Regions from separate parts of the Dielma fastidiosa genome, predicted to be linked through region 1. Evidence: predicted binding sites of a transcription regulator. Region 1 holds the regulator's gene; each other region holds the start of a gene.
The links. The regulator HrcA, encoded in region 1, represses chaperone genes, less so after heat shock. The targets are predictions, from matches to a motif close to TTTTAGCACTNNNNNNNNNNNAGTGCTAAAA.
Positions count from the first base shown of each region.

Region 2: a site for HrcA is predicted at 4,886-4,916, ahead of DWZ33_RS08975 (tetracycline resistance determinant leader peptide). Genes of this name have one in related genera too.
Region 3: a site for HrcA is predicted at 1,928-1,958, ahead of DWZ33_RS12255 (co-chaperone GroES). Genes of this name have one in related genera too.

Region 1 covers NZ_QRQL01000005.1:138,115-145,145, reverse strand. The annotation lists gene dnaK (molecular chaperone DnaK) at 1-1,380, opposite strand, end outside; gene grpE (nucleotide exchange factor GrpE) at 1,395-2,027, opposite strand; gene hrcA (heat-inducible transcriptional repressor HrcA) at 2,038-3,057, opposite strand; gene DWZ33_RS18430 (prepilin-type N-terminal cleavage/methylation domain-containing protein) at 3,211-4,029, opposite strand; gene DWZ33_RS11835 (M24 family metallopeptidase) at 4,135-5,514, opposite strand; gene DWZ33_RS11830 (hypothetical protein) at 5,535-6,800, opposite strand; gene DWZ33_RS11825 (glucose PTS transporter subunit IIA) at 6,819-7,031, opposite strand, start outside.
Region 2 covers NZ_QRQL01000003.1:199,175-206,205, reverse strand. The annotation lists gene tcpF (conjugal transfer ATPase TcpF) at 1-753, shown strand, start outside; gene DWZ33_RS08990 (CD3337/EF1877 family mobilome membrane protein) at 756-2,933, shown strand; gene DWZ33_RS08985 (bifunctional lytic transglycosylase/C40 family peptidase) at 2,936-3,931, shown strand; gene DWZ33_RS08980 (conjugal transfer protein) at 3,928-4,860, shown strand; gene DWZ33_RS08975 (tetracycline resistance determinant leader peptide) at 5,135-5,221, shown strand; gene tet(M) (tetracycline resistance ribosomal protection protein Tet(M)) at 5,237-7,031, shown strand, end outside.
Region 3 covers NZ_QRQL01000006.1:4,111-11,141, forward strand. The annotation lists gene DWZ33_RS12245 (N-acetylmuramoyl-L-alanine amidase family protein) at 1-1,135, shown strand, start outside; gene DWZ33_RS12250 (hypothetical protein) at 1,289-1,774, opposite strand; gene DWZ33_RS12255 (co-chaperone GroES) at 1,973-2,254, shown strand; gene groL (chaperonin GroEL) at 2,276-3,886, shown strand; purine riboswitch at 4,032-4,129, shown strand; gene DWZ33_RS12265 (NCS2 family permease) at 4,192-5,547, shown strand; gene DWZ33_RS12270 (IS200/IS605 family accessory protein TnpB-related protein) at 5,827-7,031, shown strand, end outside.

The sequences.
Region 1 (7,031 bases):
ATCCAATGCAGATACGTGTACGATACCGTTAACGTCAATATCGAAAGTAACTTCAATCTGAGGAATACCGCGGCGTGCCGGTGCGATACCGTCTAACTTAAACATACCTAATGTCTTGTTATCATTAGCCATTGGTCTTTCACCCTGCAATACATGAATATCTACTGCCGGCTGATTATCCGCAGCGGTCGAGAAGATCTGTGATTTACTTGTAGGGATTGTTGTATTTCTAGGAATCAATACGGTCATTACATTACCCATCGTTTCGATACCTAATGATAATGGTGTAACATCCAGCAATAATACGTCTTTAACATCACCGCTGATAACTCCGCCCTGGATAGCAGCACCCATTGCTACGGCTTCATCTGGGTTTACTGATTTATTTGGTTCTTTACCTAATTCATTCTTAACCGCTTCCTGTACAGCTGGAATACGTGTAGAACCACCAACTAATAATACCTGATGAATATCATTCTTTGTCAAACCGGCATCTCTTAACGCATTGCGTACTGGGATGATTGTACGTTCAACTAATGATTTAGTCATTTCATCAAATTTAGCTCTTGTTAATGTTGCTTCAAAGTGCAGCGGACCATTAGCACCCGCTGAGATAAACGGTAATGAAATCTGTGTTGTTACTGTACCGCTTAAATCTTTCTTCGCTTTTTCAGCAGCTTCTTTTAAACGCTGCATAGCCATTTTATCTGAACGCAGATCAATGCCATTTTCTTTCTTGAAAGAATCTACCATCCAATCAACAACAACGTTATCAAAATCATCGCCGCCCAGATGTGTATCACCTGAAGTTGATAATACTTCAAATGTACCGTCAGCTAATTCAAGGATAGATACATCGAATGTACCGCCGCCTAAGTCATAAACTAAAACCTTTTGTTCTTTATCTGTTTTATCAATACCATAAGCTAATGCAGCAGCAGTCGGTTCATTGATAATACGTTCAACTTCAAGACCGGCAATCTTACCAGCATCTTTAGTTGCCTGACGCTGAGCATCATTGAAATATGCAGGAACCGTAATAACCGCTTTAGTAACTGTTTCACCAAGATATCCTTCTGCATAAGATTTCAAATATTGAAGAACCATTGCAGAAATTTCCTGCGGTGTATATTCCTTACCTTCCAGAGTTACTTTTTCATTCGTACCCATTAAACGTTTGATTGAAGAAACCGTATCCTTATTAGTTACTACCTGACGTTTAGCAGCATCACCAACGATACGCTCACCGTTCTTATAAGCAACTACTGACGGTGTAGTTCTGTTTCCTTCTGGGTTTGTGATAACTTTGCAGTCGCCGCCGTCCATAACAGCAACGCATGAATTTGTTGTACCTAAGTCAATACCGATAATTTTACTCATAATGTGTGTCCTCCTTATTCGCTTACCTTTACAAGCGCTGGTCTTAAAATACGATCTTTAATCATATAGCCTTTTTGTAATACTTCCAATACCATACCGCTTTCCACGCCTTCCCGGCTTTCCTGCATCAGTGCCTGGTGGAAGTTTGGATCAAACGGCTTATCACTCGCTTCGATTTCAGTGATACCTTCTTTTTTCAGAAGCTCGATCAACTGGTTGTAGATCATTTCAAAACCCTTGACATAAGTCTTGATATCTTCTGAGTCACTCTTGACGATCAATGCTCGTTCAAGATTGTCAATGACAGGCAGAATCTCTTTACCAAAGCTCTGCATTTTATATTTATTAGCAGTATCAAATTCCTGCTGAAGCCGGCGCTTCGCATTTTCAGTATCTGCGTACGCCTTGTAATAAGCATTCTTGGCTACGTCTAATTCCTTGCGTAAATCTTCATTTTCCGCTTTCAGCCGTTCAATTTCTTTTTTCTTGCCATGTCCGTGACCCTTGCCTTCATGTTCACATTCACATTCACAAGATTCAGCTTTCTCATGGCATTCACATTCACAGGCTTCGGCTTCAACGTTTGGCTTAGTTTCCTCAGCCGCCGCTTCGCATGTCTGCTTTTCTTCTGTTTTTTTCTCGTCCATTTTATTCTCCTTATTCGTTGTTGAACATCTTTTCAATCTGCTGGCTCATGTATTCCATCAGCGCAACAACCTGATTATAAGGCATACGCGTAGGTCCCACTACCATCAGCTGGCCTTCCTCATCCTTATTGATCTTAAACTTGCTGGATATGACAGAAACATCGTCAATATTCATTAATTCACGATTATCTGTACCGATCCTGATTGCCATCTCTTCATTGCCATAACCAATCTGACGCCACAGACTGCTGTTTTCCAGCATTGACATCAGCTGCTTCAGCTTTTCAATATCGGCAAATTCCGGCTGATACAGCATATTTTTCTGTCCTGACAGATAAACCTGATCACTGGCAAACCGTACAAAGGCATTGACAAAGGCTTCAAACAATATTTCATGCCGCTTAACCTTGCCTGCCAGCAACGGCTCAATCTCTTTCATTTTTTCAACAACTTCATTTAATGCGATACCGCACAAATTCTCATTCAATATATTGCAGCAGGTGGTAATATCACTCATTGAAATATTATCTTCAAATTGGAAGGTTTTATTTTCTGTATGACCATGATTGGTAATAAATATTGCCACTGCACTGCGTTCATTGATTGGAATCAGCGAGATATGCTGCAAGGTCTGATACCTTGATTCAGGTCCCAGAACCACACTTGTCAGATTTGTCATCTGTGAGAGAATATCACAGCTTTGCCGAACTACCTCATCGATGCTCATGTTGCGGGCATCAAAGACGGTCTGCAAGGCATTGACAACTTTCTGATCAAGCTGCTTTTCCATCAGATTATCAACATAATACCGATAACCTTTAGAAGAAGGTATGCGGCCGCTAGATGTATGTGTTTTTTCAAGCAAGCCCATTTCTTCAAGCGCTGCCATTTCATTGCGCAGCGTCGCTGATGAGCAGTTGAAATCAAGCAGTGTGAGTAATGTTTTACTGCCGACCGGTTCAGCGGTACGAATAAATTCATCAACGATGGTTTTAAATACTTTCGTCTGTCTGAATGTTAGCTGATCCATATTCACCGCTCCTTTCTAGCACTCAACCCTTCTTACTGCTAACAGTATATACCGAATCTTTAGCACTGTCAACAATAAAGTGCTAAAATCAAATAAAAATGAATGTGAAATTATGTGTCTAACATAAAAACGAACAGATTACGCGTCTGTTCGTTATGGCATGATAATTTCTCCGGAAATCACAGGGTTAGCTTCTACCCAGTGCAGCTTTTCCATTTCTTCTTTAACAGTATCATAGGATTTATTAGCGATTAAGATTGTCTGATTTTTTGTAGACGGCTGATACCACTTGCCGCTGTCACGGTCATAAATCAGCGAAGCAAACCAATTTTCACCTGTCGACGCATAGACATACTTTTGGCCGCTTGGTGTTGTTGTCTCTGATTTATATGTATCCATATAAGGCTGTACATAATAAACAGTATCACTTCCATCAAGGATAAGTGTCGGCCATTTCCCGCCATTGGCTTTTTTTAAGATAGCCCGTACCTGATCATTGCTGTTTAACTGCCAATCATTAATATTCTTATCACTTCCGTAAGGGTTAAATTGTTTGTATTTATCTGGGTTATCCATCAAATCTTTCATTTGGTCAAAAATCTGAACTGGAATTGTCGAAGTTGTTTTAGAATGAATCGTACATTTTGTCCGATAGGCAGTTTTCCCTGCATCAGTTGTGTATGATTCAATTAAGTAGCTGCCGCCGTCAGGACATTTAGGCACAGTTGAGAAATATTCTTCATTCGTATTATTTAATACCTCATTCAGTAAATCATAATTTTCATCACTGCCAAGTCTGATAAGCTTAGTCTGATAAGCACGGTTGATTGAGGTCAGATTACTATCACAAACGGCTTTCTTCGCATCTTGGGCATAACCGATAAAAGACGGTACTAAAAAAAGTGCCAAAATACCAAGAATGGCAATGACAACGATTAATTCTATTAATGTAAATCCATCTTTCTTACGCATATCTGTGCTCCATACTGTTTACGAATAATGTTATTATAGCATAAGCAAAAAAGAAAAACAGCCGTGAAACTTGTTCTTCGCAAAAGAAAACTCCCGGAAGGGAGTCTACTCTTTTACAAACGCTAGTTTTTTATTCAGCATGAGCGGACGGTAATAAGCAACTGTATCATTCATCGGCAGCACTTCTGGATGCAGATGAATACCCAGCACTTCACTAATATATGCACGGCGCTTCATGAAAGTTTCATATAGGGCCGGATATTCTTGTTTTAGCTGGTTACGCAGCGCAGCATCCGCTAAAGCGATTCCGCTCTCACAGCTGGCACCGCCCAATCCTTCAACACTTGGAATGATATCAATCTGAAGCAGCATTCCACTTTTTAAAGAAGCCGCTGAGCCTTCAAAAATCGGTGATGACAGCCATTCCTCATCCGCACATAAATGCCCCGGATTCAAATGCCAATGATATTTATGCTTAGGCAACACCTGCTCAATCTTTTGATACATTGCATCCCCGCTCATTCCAAGCTGGATGTTTTCAAGCCATGCAGCAACCGCATAATAATAAGGTTTTGCAATTCCATCTAAATAGGGAACTGTCAATTGTGTTTCATCATACAGTGCATAACCGCTGCGGCTGCTTAAACCACCCTTATAACCCACTGTCAAAGAAATCTTGTCACCTAGTTTAACCTGATTATCAGTGGGATAGAGATTAGCCTTAACGAAACGTTCTCCGGCAGCAGCGATCGTAACAACACTGTTGCGCTGGCCATAACGATTCAGGCACTGCCCAAGCTCCATTTCTGAAACACCTGCCGCCAGCATATTCATAGCCGCCAGCATGCCATCACTCGCTAAAGCAGATCCAAATTCATAATGGGCAAGCTCATTAGCATTATTAATCGTTCGAATTCCTTCTGCGCCAATAAACAAATCACATCGATTCATCAGATTCTTTCTGCCTACTAAAGTTTCAAGTGCCTGAACAATATAATAAGGGAGATCAAAAAGCTGTGTATTATCATTAAACTGACTCGTGAACATTTTCCAGCCAACAACACCAAGCTGCATTCCCTTTTGAATGCCTGCTTCCTTAAAACAATCAATCAGTGATCGTTCACCCTGCATTGGCTGATTAGGCAAAGAAAAGTACGGTACATGAACAGCCTTTGCTTTGATTCGGGAAATACCCGCCTTATTCAAATTTTCATTGCCAAGCAGCAAATACGCTGTGCCATTTTTATGCACGACAAGCAGCGCTTCCTCAAAACGAGGAAGAAAACCAGTTAAATATTCAAAATTAGATCCATGTTCAAGATCACCATAAATAAGCATCACATCTAGTTTTTCTGATTGCATTTTAGCAAGCAGCTTAGCTTTTCTTTCCTGCATTGTTTCATCACTCAGCATCACTGGTTTTTCAGCTTTAGATATAATAGGTTCAGGTATTTCCTTTAGTTTTACTGCATCAAATAGATTCATAACCGCACCTCTTTTTCTTTTTATTTATATTCACGAAGAATCATATCCACCATCTCATCAGCTGCACCATAAGGAAAATATGTATTATATGATTCAAAAACAATTCCATATTCATCCTTATTAACTGCATAATAGTGAAAACCATTACTATATGCACACAGATAAGTAGGCTTTTCATCCGCATTGCGAAGTCTCGCACCTAATACAGTATCAATTTCACAAGGAACACAGACTATCCTGAAAGCTTTAAAATCATAGATATAGCTTAATGTCTCATAATGGATATGATCCTTTTTGAGTTTATCTTTAACATCATAAAGATAGCATGTATCTATCCGATGGTAACGATCACTCTCTGGACTCAGCGTTTCCAATTCAGCTTCCAGTTTCTGCTTTTGATTAAGCAGATACGCATTCTTTTGCGGCTCATAATCAATATGATAAACAATTTCTTTCACATCAACTTCATCGACCTCAACCATTCGCTGAGCACATGGCTTCATCAATTGATCAGCAATACCCTCACCATAACGGATACATTCCTGCCAGTCCACACCTTTTTTTAGTAAACGCGGTGAACTGTCACCTGCTTCACCATTGAAAATCATAACCGGATAGCCGTCATTTCCTTGTAAGCATCTGCGCATAACACCAAAGAAATCTGCACTGATCAGCATATTCTGGGCACCAAGAATTGTAGGATGGCAAGCCAAGTTCAGAATTTTGACAATAGGCTTATTACCCGCACTGATTCGAATTTCATCACAATAGCGATAATACTCATCATTTTGCCGATTCCGATTATTATAATAACCAGTGACTGTATGCTGGTCTAAACAAACGCTCACATCCTCTAGCTTGCTTATTGCCTGACGCAAAGCCAATATCATTTTATTCCGAATCAATTCCCAATACTCAAGATCTGGTTTCAAATCATAAGCCATACCATGAGAAACAACAGGTGAATTGTGCGTGTGTGAACATGCAATGGAAATCTGTTCCCGACGCAAATGAAATTCACAAGACAAAGCCTCACGGCAGAAGTCAGCAAATTCTCTTTCAACAATACAAATATCAAGCTGTATGAAAACCAACATTGTTTTAGCTTCAATACACAGCACATCCATTAACAGATCATCACGCTGTCCATAGGCCGTTCTCAAGCCTTCACCGCTTGCAGCCTTCTGTTCCTCACTTTGATTGAAACAGAATCTAGCTTCATTATATCCTTCCATTTTACAAGGATAAAACGGATTAATTATTTCTCTTGCGTAACCTGCCCTCATCCTGTCACCTGCTTTCTATTAGGCATTAATTGTATACATTAAATCCTTGGCTTCTACTTTACCTGCGGCCTGTGTTGCAATCTGACTGTCATTATGTGTTGCAACCACGATGATTGTAGGATCATAGCCTTTTTCTTTCAGCAAGCTTAAATCAAAACTGCCGATTCGCTCACCGCGTTTAACTTGCTGACCAGCCTTAATCTCAAGATTAAAGCCTTCTCCATTAAGATC
Region 2 (7,031 bases), on a different contig from region 1:
CGCTTCCCAATCCTTAGAAAAGCCATTCGTGCAGTAACCAATAGTGAAGTACGAGGGTTGATGAAAGTGATTGAGGAATTACGGGTTGAGAATACGCCACTAAGTACCAGTATAGCCGACCATATCGAAAGTTTTACAGACTATGACTTTGCACATTTATTATTCAGTAATGGTTATGTGGAGCAGTCTATCAGCTTAGAAAAACAACTGAACATTATACAGGTTGCGGACTTGGTACTTCCCGACAAGGAAACTTCCTTTGAGGAATATACCACTATGGAGCTTTTATCCGTTGCTATGCTGATTGTCATTAGTACCTTTGCTTTAGACTTTATCCATACAGACCGAAGCATTTTCAAGATTGTAGATTTAGACGAAGCATGGAGCTTTTTACAGGTAGCACAAGGAAAAACACTATCTATGAAGCTGGTTCGGGCTGGTCGTGCTATGAACGCTGGGGTATATTTCGTGACCCAAAATACAGACGACCTCTTAGATGAAAAACTGAAAAATAACCTCGGCTTAAAATTTGCATTTCGTTCCACTGACCTTAACGAGATTAAAAAGACCTTAGCCTTTTTTGGTGTAGACCCAGAGGACGAAAACAATCAGAAGCGATTGCGTGATTTGGAAAACGGGCAATGCCTTATCAGTGATTTATATGGTCGTGTCGGTGTGATACAGTTCCACCCTGTATTTGAAGAACTGCTCCATGCCTTTGATACCAGACCACCTGTGCGAAAAGAGGTGTAAATGTGAAACCATCAATAGTAAACAGAATAAAATCAAACTGGACGCTGAAACGTCTAGGTAAAGTGGCAATGACAGTGGCTTTCACACTTGTGATTGCCATTTTTCTTTTAGCCATGCTGGGAACGGTGGTTCAAGCTGCGGGCTTGGTAGATGATACGGTCAATGTGGCAAATGAATACAGCCGATACCCACTTGAAAACTATCAACTGGATTTTTATGTGGATAATAGCTGGGGCTGGCTTCCGTGGAACTGGTCGGACGGGATTGGAAAACAGGTCATGTATGGACTATATGCCATTACCAATTTTATTTGGACAATCAGTTTGTATGTTTCCAATGCGACAGGTTACTTAGTACAGGAAGCCTATTCCTTAGACTTCATTTCCGCTACAGCAGATTCCATTGGTAAGAATATGCAGACCTTAGCTGGTGTGAGTGCAAACGGATTTTCAACAGAGGGTTTCTATGTTGGATTCCTCTTACTCTTGATTTTGGTTCTTGGGGTTTATGTTGCCTATACGGGACTGATAAAGAGAGAAACCACAAAGGCAATTCATGCCATTATGAATTTTGTGCTGGTGTTTATCCTATCGGCTTCCTTTATTGCCTACGCTCCCGACTACATTAAAAAAATCAATGACTTTTCATCAGACATCAGTAATGCCAGTTTATCACTTGGCACGAAGATTGTCATGCCCCATTCCGATAGTCAAGGCAAGGACAGCGTGGACTTAATCAGAGATAGCCTGTTTTCCATACAGGTTCAGCAACCGTGGCTACTGCTTCAATACAACAGTTCAGACATTGAAAGTATCGGTATTGACCGTGTGGAAAGCCTGCTCTCCACCAGCCCAGATTCCAACAATGGCGAAGACAGAGAAAAAATTGTTGCGGAAGAAATTGAAGACAGAAGCAATACCAATCTAACCATTACAAAGACCATTAACCGTTTAGGTACAGTCTTCTTCCTATTTGTCTTCAATATTGGGATTTCCATATTTGTATTCCTATTAACAGGAATCATGATTTTCTCGCAGGTACTTTTTATCATCTATGCTATGTTTCTGCCTGTGAGCTTTATTTTAAGCATGATTCCATCATTTGATGGTATGTCAAAACGAGCCATAACAAAGCTCTTTAATACCATTTTGACACGAGCTGGAATCACATTGATTATTACGACAGCATTTAGTATTTCAACCATGCTCTATACCTTATCGGCTGGTTATCCGTTCTTTTTGATTGCTTTTCTACAGATTGTGACCTTTGCAGGAATCTACTTCAAGCTGGGCGATTTAATGAGTATGTTTTCTCTACAGAGTAACGATTCTCAAAGTGTGGGAAGTCGTGTGATGAGAAAACCTCGTATGCTTATGCACGCTCACATGCACCGTCTACAGCGGAAACTTGGACGTTCCATGACTACTCTAGGGGCTGGGTCTGCCATTGTTACAGGTAAAAAAGGACAGTCGGGTTCGGGGAGTTCTGCAAGGACACAAGCAGATCACTCCCGACCAGACGGAAAGGAAAAATCAACACTTGGAAAACGTATCGGTCAAACCATCGGTACAGTAGCTGATACCAAAGACAGAATGGTAGACACTGCTAGTGGTTTGAAAGAACAGGTTAAAGATTTGCCGACCAATGCAAGATATGCAGTATATCAAGGAAAATCCAAAGTAAAAGAGAATGTCCGTGATTTAACCAGTAGTATTTCTCAAACCAAAGCGGACAGAGCCAGTGGACGCAAGGAACAGCAGGAACAAAGGCGAAAAACCATTGCGAAGCGTCGCTCTGAAATGGAACAGGTCAAACAGAAAAAACAGCCTGCTTCTTCTGTTCATGAAAGACCGACTACAAGACAAGAACAATATCATGATGAACAGACCTCAAAACAGTCTAATATTCAGACTTCATATAAGGAATCTCAACAAGCCAAACAAGAGCGTCCAGCAGTTAAGTCCGATTTTTCAAGTCCAAAAGTGGAACGCCAAGGCAATACCGTTCAAGAAAAAACCGTTCAAAAGCCAGCAACTTCAACCACTACAGCAGATAGAACTTCACAACGTCCAATCACAAAAGAACGTCCGTCTACTGTTCAAAGAGTACCACTACAAAATACAAGAAGTAGACCACCAATCAAAACCGCCACCATTAAGAAAGTCGGTAAGAAACCATGAAGTTGAAAACTTTAGTGATTGGTGGTTCTGGATTATTCTTGATGGTCTTCTCACTGCTTCTGTTTGTTGCCATTTTATTTTCAGATGAACAGGACAGCGGAATTTCCAATATTCATTATGGAGGTGTGAATGTTTCCGCAGAAGTGCTGGCTCATAAGCCTATGGTAGAAAAATATGCCAAAGAATATGGCGTTGAAGAATATGTCAACATACTTCTTGCGATTATACAGGTGGAATCGGGCGGTACTGCGGAAGATGTTATGCAGTCCTCGGAATCCCTCGGTCTTCCACCTAATTCATTGAGTACAGAAGAATCCATTAAGCAAGGTGTGAAGTATTTCAGTGAATTATTAGCCAGTAGCGAAAGGCTCAGTGTAGATTTAGAATCGGTTATCCAGTCCTACAATTATGGTGGTGGTTTCTTAGGGTATGTGGCTAATCGTGGAAATAAATATACCTTTGAACTGGCTCAAAGTTTCTCAAAAGAGTATTCAGGTGGCGAAAAAGTGTCTTACCCCAATCCCATAGCCATACCTATCAATGGGGGCTGGCGATACAACTATGGCAATATGTTTTATGTGCAACTGGTAACGCAGTATCTTGTCACAACAGAGTTTGATGATGATACGGTACAAGCCATCATGGACGAAGCACTGAAATATGAGGGCTGGCGATACGTTTACGGTGGAGCTTCCCCGACTACTTCTTTTGATTGTAGCGGACTGACACAATGGACGTATGGAAAAGCTGGAATTAACTTACCACGAACCGCACAACAGCAATATGATGTGACCCAGCATATCCCACTATCGGAAGCACAAGCTGGCGATTTGGTTTTCTTTCATTCTACCTATAACGCTGGCTCTTATATTACTCATGTTGGGATATACCTTGGCAATAACCGTATGTTTCATGCAGGCGACCCAATCGGTTATGCCGACTTAACAAGCCCCTACTGGCAACAGCATTTAGTGGGAGCAGGACGAATCAAACAATGAGAAAGGAAGATTTAATGATGAAATTTAGAAAAAATCAGAATAAAGAAAAACAGATACCAAAGGAAAAGAAACCTCGTGTCTATAAGGTCAATCCTCATAAAAAGGTTGTGATTGCCTTGTGGGTACTTTTAGGGCTTAGTTTCAGCTTTGCGATATTCAAGCACTTTACAGCTATAGATACTCATACTATTCACGAAACAACTATCATAGAAAAGGAATACGTTGATACTCATCATGTAGAAAATTTTGTAGAGAACTTTGCGAAAGTCTACTATTCATGGGAGCAATCCGATAAGTCCATTGATAATCGAATGGAAAGTCTAAAAGGCTATCTGACAGATGAACTTCAAGCTCTCAATGTTGATACAGTACGCAAAGATATTCCTGTATCGTCTTCTGTAAGAGGATTTCAGATATGGACGGTAGAGCCAACTGGCGACAATGAGTTTAATGTAACCTACAGTGTAGACCAGCTCATTACAGAGGGAGAAAATACAAAGACCGTCCACTCTGCTTATATAGTGAGTGTCTATGTAGATGGTTCTGGAAATATGGTACTGGTTAAGAATCCGACCATTACCAACATACCTAAGAAATCAAGTTATAAACCAAAAGCCATTGAAAGTGAGGGGACGGTTGATTCCATTACAACCAATGAAATCAATGAGTTTTTAACGACGTTCTTCAAGCTCTATCCTACAGCGACAGCCAGTGAACTTTCCTACTATGTGAATGACGGGATATTAAAACCAATCGGAAAAGAGTACATCTTTCAAGAACTGGTAAATCCTATTCACAATCGTAAGGATAATCAAGTCACGGTATCGCTGACAGTGGAGTATATCGACCAGCAGACCAAAGCAACGCAGGTATCTCAATTTGATTTGGTACTTGAAAAGAACGGGAGTAATTGGAAGATTATAGAATAACAAATATTGGTACATTATTACAGCTATTTTGTAATCACGTACTCTCTTTGATAAAAAATTGGAGATTCCTTTACAAATATGCTCTTACGTGCTATTATTTAAGTATCTATTTAAAAGGAGTTAATAAATATGCGGCAAGGTATTCTTAAATAAACTGTCAATTTGATAGTGGGAACAAATAATTGGATGTCCTTTTTTAGGAGGGCTTAGTTTTTTGTACCCAGTTTAAGAATACCTTTATCATGTGATTCTAAAGTATCCGGAGAATATCTGTATGCTTTGTATGCCTATGGTTATGCATAAAAATCCCAGTGATAAAAGTATTTATCACTGGGATTTTTATGCCCTTTTGGGTTTTTGAATGGAGGAAAATCACATGAAAATTATTAATATTGGAGTTTTAGCTCATGTTGATGCAGGAAAAACTACCTTAACAGAAAGCTTATTATATAACAGTGGAGCGATTACAGAATTAGGAAGCGTGGACAAAGGTACAACGAGGACGGATAATACGCTTTTAGAACGTCAGAGAGGAATTACAATTCAGACAGGAATAACCTCTTTTCAGTGGGAAAATACGAAGGTGAACATCATAGACACGCCAGGACATATGGATTTCTTAGCAGAAGTATATCGTTCATTATCAGTTTTAGATGGGGCAATTCTACTGATTTCTGCAAAAGATGGCGTACAAGCACAAACTCGTATATTATTTCATGCACTTAGGAAAATGGGGATTCCCACAATCTTTTTTATCAATAAGATTGACCAAAATGGAATTGATTTATCAACGGTTTATCAGGATATTAAAGAGAAACTTTCTGCCGAAATTGTAATCAAACAGAAGGTAGAACTGTATCCTAATATGTGTGTGACGAACTTTACCGAATCTGAACAATGGGATACGGTAATAGAGGGAAACGATGACCTTTTAGAGAAATATATGTCCGGTAAATCATTAGAAGCATTGGAACTCGAACAAGAGGAAAGCATAAGATTTCAGAATTGTTCTCTGTTCCCTCTTTATCATGGAAGTGCAAAAAGTAATATAGGGATTGATAACCTTATAGAAGTTATTACTAATAAATTTTATTCATCAACACATCGAGGTCCGTCTGAACTTTGCGGAAATGTTTTCAAAATTGAATATACAAAAAAAAGACAACGTCTTGCATATATACGCCTTTATAGTGGAGTACTACATTTACGAGATTCGGTTAGAGTATCAGAAAAAGAAAAAATAAAAGTTACAGAAATGTATACTTCAATAAATGGTGAATTATGTAAGATTGATAGAGCTTATTCTGGAGAAATTGTTATTTTGCAAAATGAGTTTTTGAAGTTAAATAGTGTTCTTGGAGATACAAAACTATTGCCACAGAGAAAAAAGATTGAAAATCCGCACCCTCTACTACAAACAACTGTTGAACCGAGTAAACCTGAACAGAGAGAAATGTTGCTTGATGCCCTTTTGGAAATCTCAGATAGTGATCCGCTTCTACGATATTACGTGGATTCTACGACACATGAAATTATACTTTCTTTCTTAGGGAAAGTACAAATGGAAGTGATTAGTGCACTGTTGCAAGAAAAGTATCATGTGGAGATAGAACTAAAAGAGCCTACAGTCATTTATATGGAGAGACCGTTAAAAAATGCAGAATATACCATTCACATCGAAGTGCCGCCAAATCCTTTCTGGGCTTCCATTGGTTTATCTGTATCACCGCTTCCGTTGGGAAGTGGAATGCAGTATGAGAGCTCGGTTTCTCTTGGATACTTAAATCAATCGTTTCAAAATGCAGTTATGGAGGGGATACGCTATGGCTGTGAACAAGGATTGTATGGTTGGAATGTGACGGACTGTAAAATCTGTTTTAAGTATGGCTTATACTATAGCCCTGTTAGTACCCCAGCAGATTTTCGGATGCTTGCTCCTATTGTATTGGAACAAGTCTTAAAAAAAGCTGGAACAGAATTGTTAGAGCCATATCTTAGTTTTAAAATTTATGCGCCACAGGAATATCTTTCACGAGCATACAACGATGCTCCTAAATATTGTGCGAACATCGTAGACACTCAATTGAAAAATAATGAGGTCATTCTTAGTGGAGAAATCCCTGCTCGGTGTATTCAAGAATATCGTAGTGATTTAACTTTCTTTACAAATG
Region 3 (7,031 bases), on a different contig from region 1:
TGTTGAACTTGGGTTTTATGATCAATTGCTTTCTGATACAAGTAAGAAAGAGATCATCATCGATTTAAATGGTAAAACTTTAACACTTTCAAGTGTTCATTATATAAATAATAAAGGTAAAACTGTCTCAACTAAATTTTCATATATAAACAAGAGTATTGTCTTTAAGAATGGTAATATAACAAGTAAAAATAAAATAGATGGTTCAGATTCTGTGTTTATTGTAGGTAAGGATGGAAGTATTACATTAGATAATGTAAAGATGGATACAAATGCTTCCGCATTATCACCTCAAGGTAATGCTTCAAAAGTAATAGTAAAAAATCATTCTGAAATTAACGCTGGAACTTATGCAGTTGGAACAAATGCGGGCTCTGAAGATAATTATAATTTTGAAATTTTGATTGAAGATAGTATTTTAAAAACAACAGGAAATAATGAAACAGACACAGAAGATGCTAAAGATAACGATGATGCGACAGTATTAATAAATGTTCCAGGTAGCTTAATAATTAAAAATTCAGAATTATATGGAAATCGTCAAACATTAGTAGTTAGAGCTGGCAATGCAACAGTTACTAATACAAAAATTCATTATACTGATGCATTTGGTAAAGATAAGGATTACTTAACTGGTAATTGGGGAGGTGGCAATGAATTGCCTTGCGCTCCAATTGTAGTTGGGGATAGATTTGGTTCAGATACGTATAAGTCTGATTCTGTTTTAACTCTTGATTATGTAACAATTACTGGTGAACATACTCAGAAATTATCGGCAGATACAGAGAACATTCAATTAGTTCAAATTTATGTATATGGTAGAAATGGACATAGTGCGATTCTTAATGTTAATGATGGCTGTGATTTTGTTGCTTCTAAGGTTTTAGTTGGACCTGAGCACACAGATATCACCGGATTAACAGATTATAGCAAGATAGATACTAATAGTAAAATCATATCAGAACATGAAGAAGAGACAAATGATTCAACTAATGGTTCTCTTCCTGAAGATGTAGATAATATAGAGAATACTGATGAATCAAATACAGAAGATAATACTGTGAATGATTCAACAACTTCAAATAACGAAGAGGAGAAAGAAGAAGAAGTTCCGACTGCTCCAGCAACTGAATAATCAATAAATTCAAACAATCACAGGCTAACCCCCTGTGATTTGTTTACATAAAAAAGTGCTGAACAATCAAGTTTCAGCACTTTTCTACATATATATAAAAAGAGAGGGAATGGGGCATCATTCAAATCTGGTTCGATTCAGCCCCATAAACTTTTAATGTGATCCATTCACAATTATTGATGCAATCTTGCCAATTACAGGTACTTCATAAGCGATATAATTGTAGGCTTTAATCATCGCAATTACTTTAAAGACAAAAAATACTAAAGCAATAATGCCGGTAATTAAGCCAAATACTAATAAAATAATTCCAAAAACACTTCCGGTTAACAATGACATAATCCCTGAAAAGCTAACAAACCAACCAGTTACCATGGCAGTACCGCCAATAATAGCTGTAATCATTGAAATAATAAATGAAAGAACACCGGGAATAAATACCAGCATGACAGCCTGAACACAATGGAATTTAACCAAATCGCTGTCTTTCTCAACAAAGAAAACAACAAGTGGAATAATCCAAGCTAAAGCTGAGGCATGAAAGGCAAAGCCAACCAGCATCGGTATTAAATAAACAAATAAAGCTACAAGATTTGCATCCAGATTAGCTATTGATGATTTATGTGGTTCATAATACATAAACGAATCCTCCTTATAAGATATTCTTATTATAATTTATTCTCATGAAATTACAATCATTATGACAGCATTGTAATACTGGAATGAAATAGCAAAATATATAAAAAGTTTTAGCAGACGTATTGACAGAGTGCTAGAATTGAGTATAATATGAGTTAGCACAAAGATAGTGAGAGTGCCAAAAAGGAGGAATACTTAATGATTAAACCATTACATGATTATGTTCTGTTGGAAAAAGTAGAGGCTGAAAAGAAAACAGCAAGCGGTATCGTTTTGACTGAAGCTTCAAAAGAAAAACCTTCCTATGCGATTGTTAAAGCTGTTGGCGAGGGAAAGCTGGTGGATGGACAATTAGTAAAACCGACTGTGGCTGTTAATGATAAAGTAGTTTATAAAAAGTATTCAGGTACTGAAGTTAAAGTAGATGATGTTGAATATATCTTGGTTCCTGAAAGTGATATCTTAGGAATCATGGAATAATAAGAAAGCGAGGAAAATGATATGAGTAAGGAAGTACGTTTTTCTAAAGATGCAAGAGAGGCAATGCTGCAGGGTGTAGATATCCTTGCCGATTCAGTAAAAGTAACATTGGGTCCTAAAGGCCGTAATGTAGTTTTGGATAAGGGTTATGGCTCACCATTGATTACTAATGATGGTGTAAGTATCGCAAAAGAAATTGAATGTGCTGATAAATTTGCTAATATGGGTGCTAAATTAGTTTATGAGGTAGCAGCTAAGACAAATGATACAGCTGGTGACGGTACTACAACAGCTACCCTTTTAGCTCAGTCAATGATTCATAAAGGATTAAAGATGGTTGAAAAGGGAGCTAACCCTGTATTGATGCGTGAAGGTATCGATAAAGCCAGCAAAGAAGCAGCTAAGATTTTATTAAGCAAGGCACACAAAGTAGAAACTAACAATGATATCGCATCAGTTGCTTCAATTTCTGCAGGCAGCACTGAAATCGGCGGCTTTATTGCTGAAGCAATGGAAAAGGTTGGCAAAGACGGTGTAATCACTGTAGATGAATCTAAAGGCTTTGATACTGAATTAGAAGTTGTTGAAGGTATGCAGTTTGATAAAGGCTATGTTTCACCTTACATGGTAAGCAATCGCGAAACAATGTCAATCGAAATCGACAATGCCTTAATTATGGTTACTGATCAAAAGATTTCCACAATTCAGGAAATTCTGCCGGTACTTGAAAAAGTAGTACAATCAGGCAAACCATTATTGATGATTGCTGAAGATTATGATAACGATGTAGTATCAACATTAATTGTTAATAAACTGCGCGGTACATTCAATGTTGTAGCGGTTAAAGCACCTGGCTTTGGTGACAATCAGAAAGAAATGCTGCAGGATATCGCAATCTTAACGGGCGCTAAATTCTATGCTAAAGATCTGAATATGGATCTGAAAGAAATGGATATTACTGATTTAGGTTCTGCGGGTAAGATCTTAGTAAATAAAGATACGACGACAATTATCAACGGCGCTGGTGATAAGGCTGCTGTTGAAGCTAGAACTGACGAAATCCACAATCAGATGGATAATGCAGAAAGCGAATTTGATAAGAAGAAATTTGCTGAACGTTTAGCTAAGCTGGCTGGCGGTGTTGCTGTAATTAAAGTTGGTGCCGCTACAGAAAGTGAATTAAAAGAAAAGAAACTGCGCATCGAGGATGCATTAAATGCTACCAAGGCAGCGGTTGCTGAAGGTACGGTTATCGGCGGCGGCGCAGTATTAGTGGAAGTATACAATGAATTAAAAGATGTATTGAAATCAGAGGTTACTGATGTACAGAGAGGCTTCAGCGTAGTTCTTGATTCATTATTAATTCCGGTTTATCAGATTGCTGAGAATGCTGGTTATAATGGTGATGATATTGTCGCAATGCAGAAAGCTGCTAAACCTAATGTTGGTTTCGATGCAAAACTTGGTCAATGGGTGGATATGTTCTCAGCAGGTATCATTGATCCGGCTAAAGTTACAAAGAGCGCTTTATTGAATGCCGCAAGCATTGCTGCATTATTCCTGACAACGGAAGCAGCTGTGGCTGAATTACCGGAAAAGAAGGAACCAATCGCTCCGCCAATGGATTATTAATCTAAAGAGGGAAATTCCCTCTTTTTCTTGTTTTACAGATGACAGGGCTTACATTTTTAAAGATGTTAAATGATCATTGAAAAAGCTTAAATTTATTGATAAAAAGGCAGATTTTACAATTGAACTGTCAGTCATATTTCGATATAATAGTAAGGTATTTGTTCATCATATAAGCTTCTGATAAGGGGAAGCGTTTCTACCTGGCACCGTAAATGCCGGACTATGGTGAAAGCATCTTTTTGCTTTCATTGTGGTCAATGAAAGCTTTTTTATATGCCGAACAAAACAGAAAGAGGGATTGAACAATGTTAGAAAAGTTATTTAAACTTAAGGAAAAGCATACATCGGTTAAGACAGAAATTATTGCCGGTGTTACTACTTTTCTTACCATGGCGTACATTCTTGGGGTAAACCCGAATATGCTGTCAGCAACAGGTATGGATTTCAATTCAGTATTCCTTGCTACGGCTATTTCTTCTGGTATTGCTAGTATTTTAATGGGACTATTGGCAAATTATCCAGTTTCACTGGCTCCTGGTATGGGCGTTAATGCATTATTTACATATACTGTCTGCTTCCAGTATGGTTATACATGGCAGGAAGCATTAGCCGTTGTATTATTATCTGGTGTAATTTTCTTTATTATATCTGTAACCGGCTTAAGAAAAATGGTTGTCAATGCGATTCCAAAGCATTTAAAAGCTGCGATTGGTGCCGGTATCGGTTTCTTTATCGCTTTCATCGGCTTGAAGAATGCGGGTATCGTAGTTGCGAATGCCTCTACCTATGTAGGCCTTGGACCTTTCACTGATCCAACGGTAGCTCTGTGTCTTTTCGGCATCGTCGTTACTGTTGTATTGCTGATTCGTAAGGTAAACGCGGCTGTATTCTATGGTTTGATTATCACAGCAGTGGTTGGTGTTGTTTTGGGAATGTTGGGTGTATCCGGCATGCCTGCTATGCCAAGCGGTGTCGTTGACAGCATACCTGCAATGCCTACCTTCATGGCATTTACTGAAGGCTTCAGCACTTTATTCTCACATACTGATTTGATTTTAGTATTATTCTCTTTCCTATTTGTCGATTTCTTCGATACAGCCGGCACTTTAGTTGCCATCGCAAGCCGTATTGATCTGATCGATGAAAAAGGTGAATTGATCAATGCTGAACAAGCATTTGTGGCAGACTCTGTCGGTACTTGTGTCGGCGCTGTATTAGGTACTTCAACAGTTACATCTTTTGTTGAATCAACTTCAGGTGTTGCTGCCGGCGGCCGTACAGGTCTTACAGCTGTGGTGACAGGTGTGCTCTTCTTATTAGCAGTATTCTTTACACCATTGCTGAGCGTATTTAATTCTGTACCAGTAATGATTGGTGAAACACAGTATTTCCTTTCACCGGTTACCTCACCTGCATTAATCATTGTCGGTGTGCTGATGGTTCAGCAGCTGAGAGAAATCGATTGGACGGATCTGGCTCTGGCTGCGCCTTGCTTCATTACTGTAATCATGATGGTATGCGCGTCAAGTATTTCTGATGGTATTGCTTTAGGCTTTATTACTTATGGCATTGCTCAGATTGCAACTGGTAAGGTTAAAGAAGTCCATATTTCAATGTGGGTATTGATTTTAATCTTTATTGCTCGTTTTATCTTTATTTAATAAAATTAAATTAATATTTACAAAGCTGGCGGCTGCCGGCTTTTTTCTTTTTGTTTTATAGGAAATTTCATTTTCAAGTATCAAAGGTTAAATATCTCATTATGAAGAGGTATCAAAAAAATGATAAAAACGGATGAAATTATCGTGTGAATATGGTATACTATAAGTAACAAAAAACAATCTATTTAATCATTAAATTTCATATAAGCATCACCTAGTTTCCTTTGTATCTATCGAATCTCAGTGGATGCTTTTTTGTTCAAGGGGAGGGGAACATCAATGAAGTGTTTATCTTATTCAAATCGCTTCTATTATAAAGAGTTATCAGAAGAAGATGCGAATTGTATTAAGAAGGATTTGATCCTGTATAACTCAATGCTTCATACCGCTTATAAGAAACTCTATTTAACTTGTTTTCATGGTTTCAAAGAAACTGTCTCTTTAGAAAAACAGTTAAAAGCAAGATATGGTACGAATGATTACTTTCCTTTATCTGCAATACATGAAGCCAGAGCCCTGCTTAAAAGTAATATCGAAATCAATCAGCGATTGAAGAAAGAATGTACTAAACGGATTGAAAGAATCAAAGAGAAGGTCCGTAAGGAAAACAAAACTTTACAGAACTGGCAGAAAAAGAAAGAGCAGCTGATTCAAAAAAGCAAGGAACATGAAACTAGTGAAGCAGACTATTTGTATGAGGTACAGATCGTTAATCCGAATATCAAACAGCTAAAACATAGAATCGGGTTGCTGACCTTTAAATTAAACCGGGAAACGGATAAACTGAATCATTTGAACTTAGGTGTGAGAGCCGCTTGCTTTGGTTCAAGGAAGAAGCTGCATAAAAATCTTGAAGCTTATCGGTATGAGCGAAGAAAACGAATGCTGATAACGGGAAGACGGCAGGGAAAATACAGTAACAATCTCTTCAAATATCATCTTGAATCAGGGATCATGGTTTATCGAAGCACAGAGAAAGAAGTTCATTTACCGATCCAGTTTTATCATCATGCAGAGAAATTAGAAAGAGCAGTCAGATTACCGCATAATACCGCTGGTAAAGCTGTAGCTTATGAACTCTATGATCATGGTGAGTATTTCATCATCAAAGCAATCATTGAGGTGGAACCCAAAATGATCATGACCAAAAAGGAAGAAGGCAGTATCGGTATCGACATCAATGTTAACCATATCGCGGTTGCCCACATCGATCGGCAAGGCAATCTGTGCAGACAGCAGATTCTGCCGATGAAGCTAAAGGGAAAGACAAGGAATCAGCGAAAGCATGAGATTGCGGAAACAGCAAGTAAGATCATTCATGAATGTGTACATACCAATAAACCATTAGTGATGGAAGCCTTGGACTTTAGTGATAAAAAACAAAAGCAGCGTTATCAGCCAAAAGGACTGAATCGAATGCTGAGTGAGTTTGCTTATTCACAGATCAGTGAAGCCATCGAGCGAAAAGCAGCTTATGAAGGAAT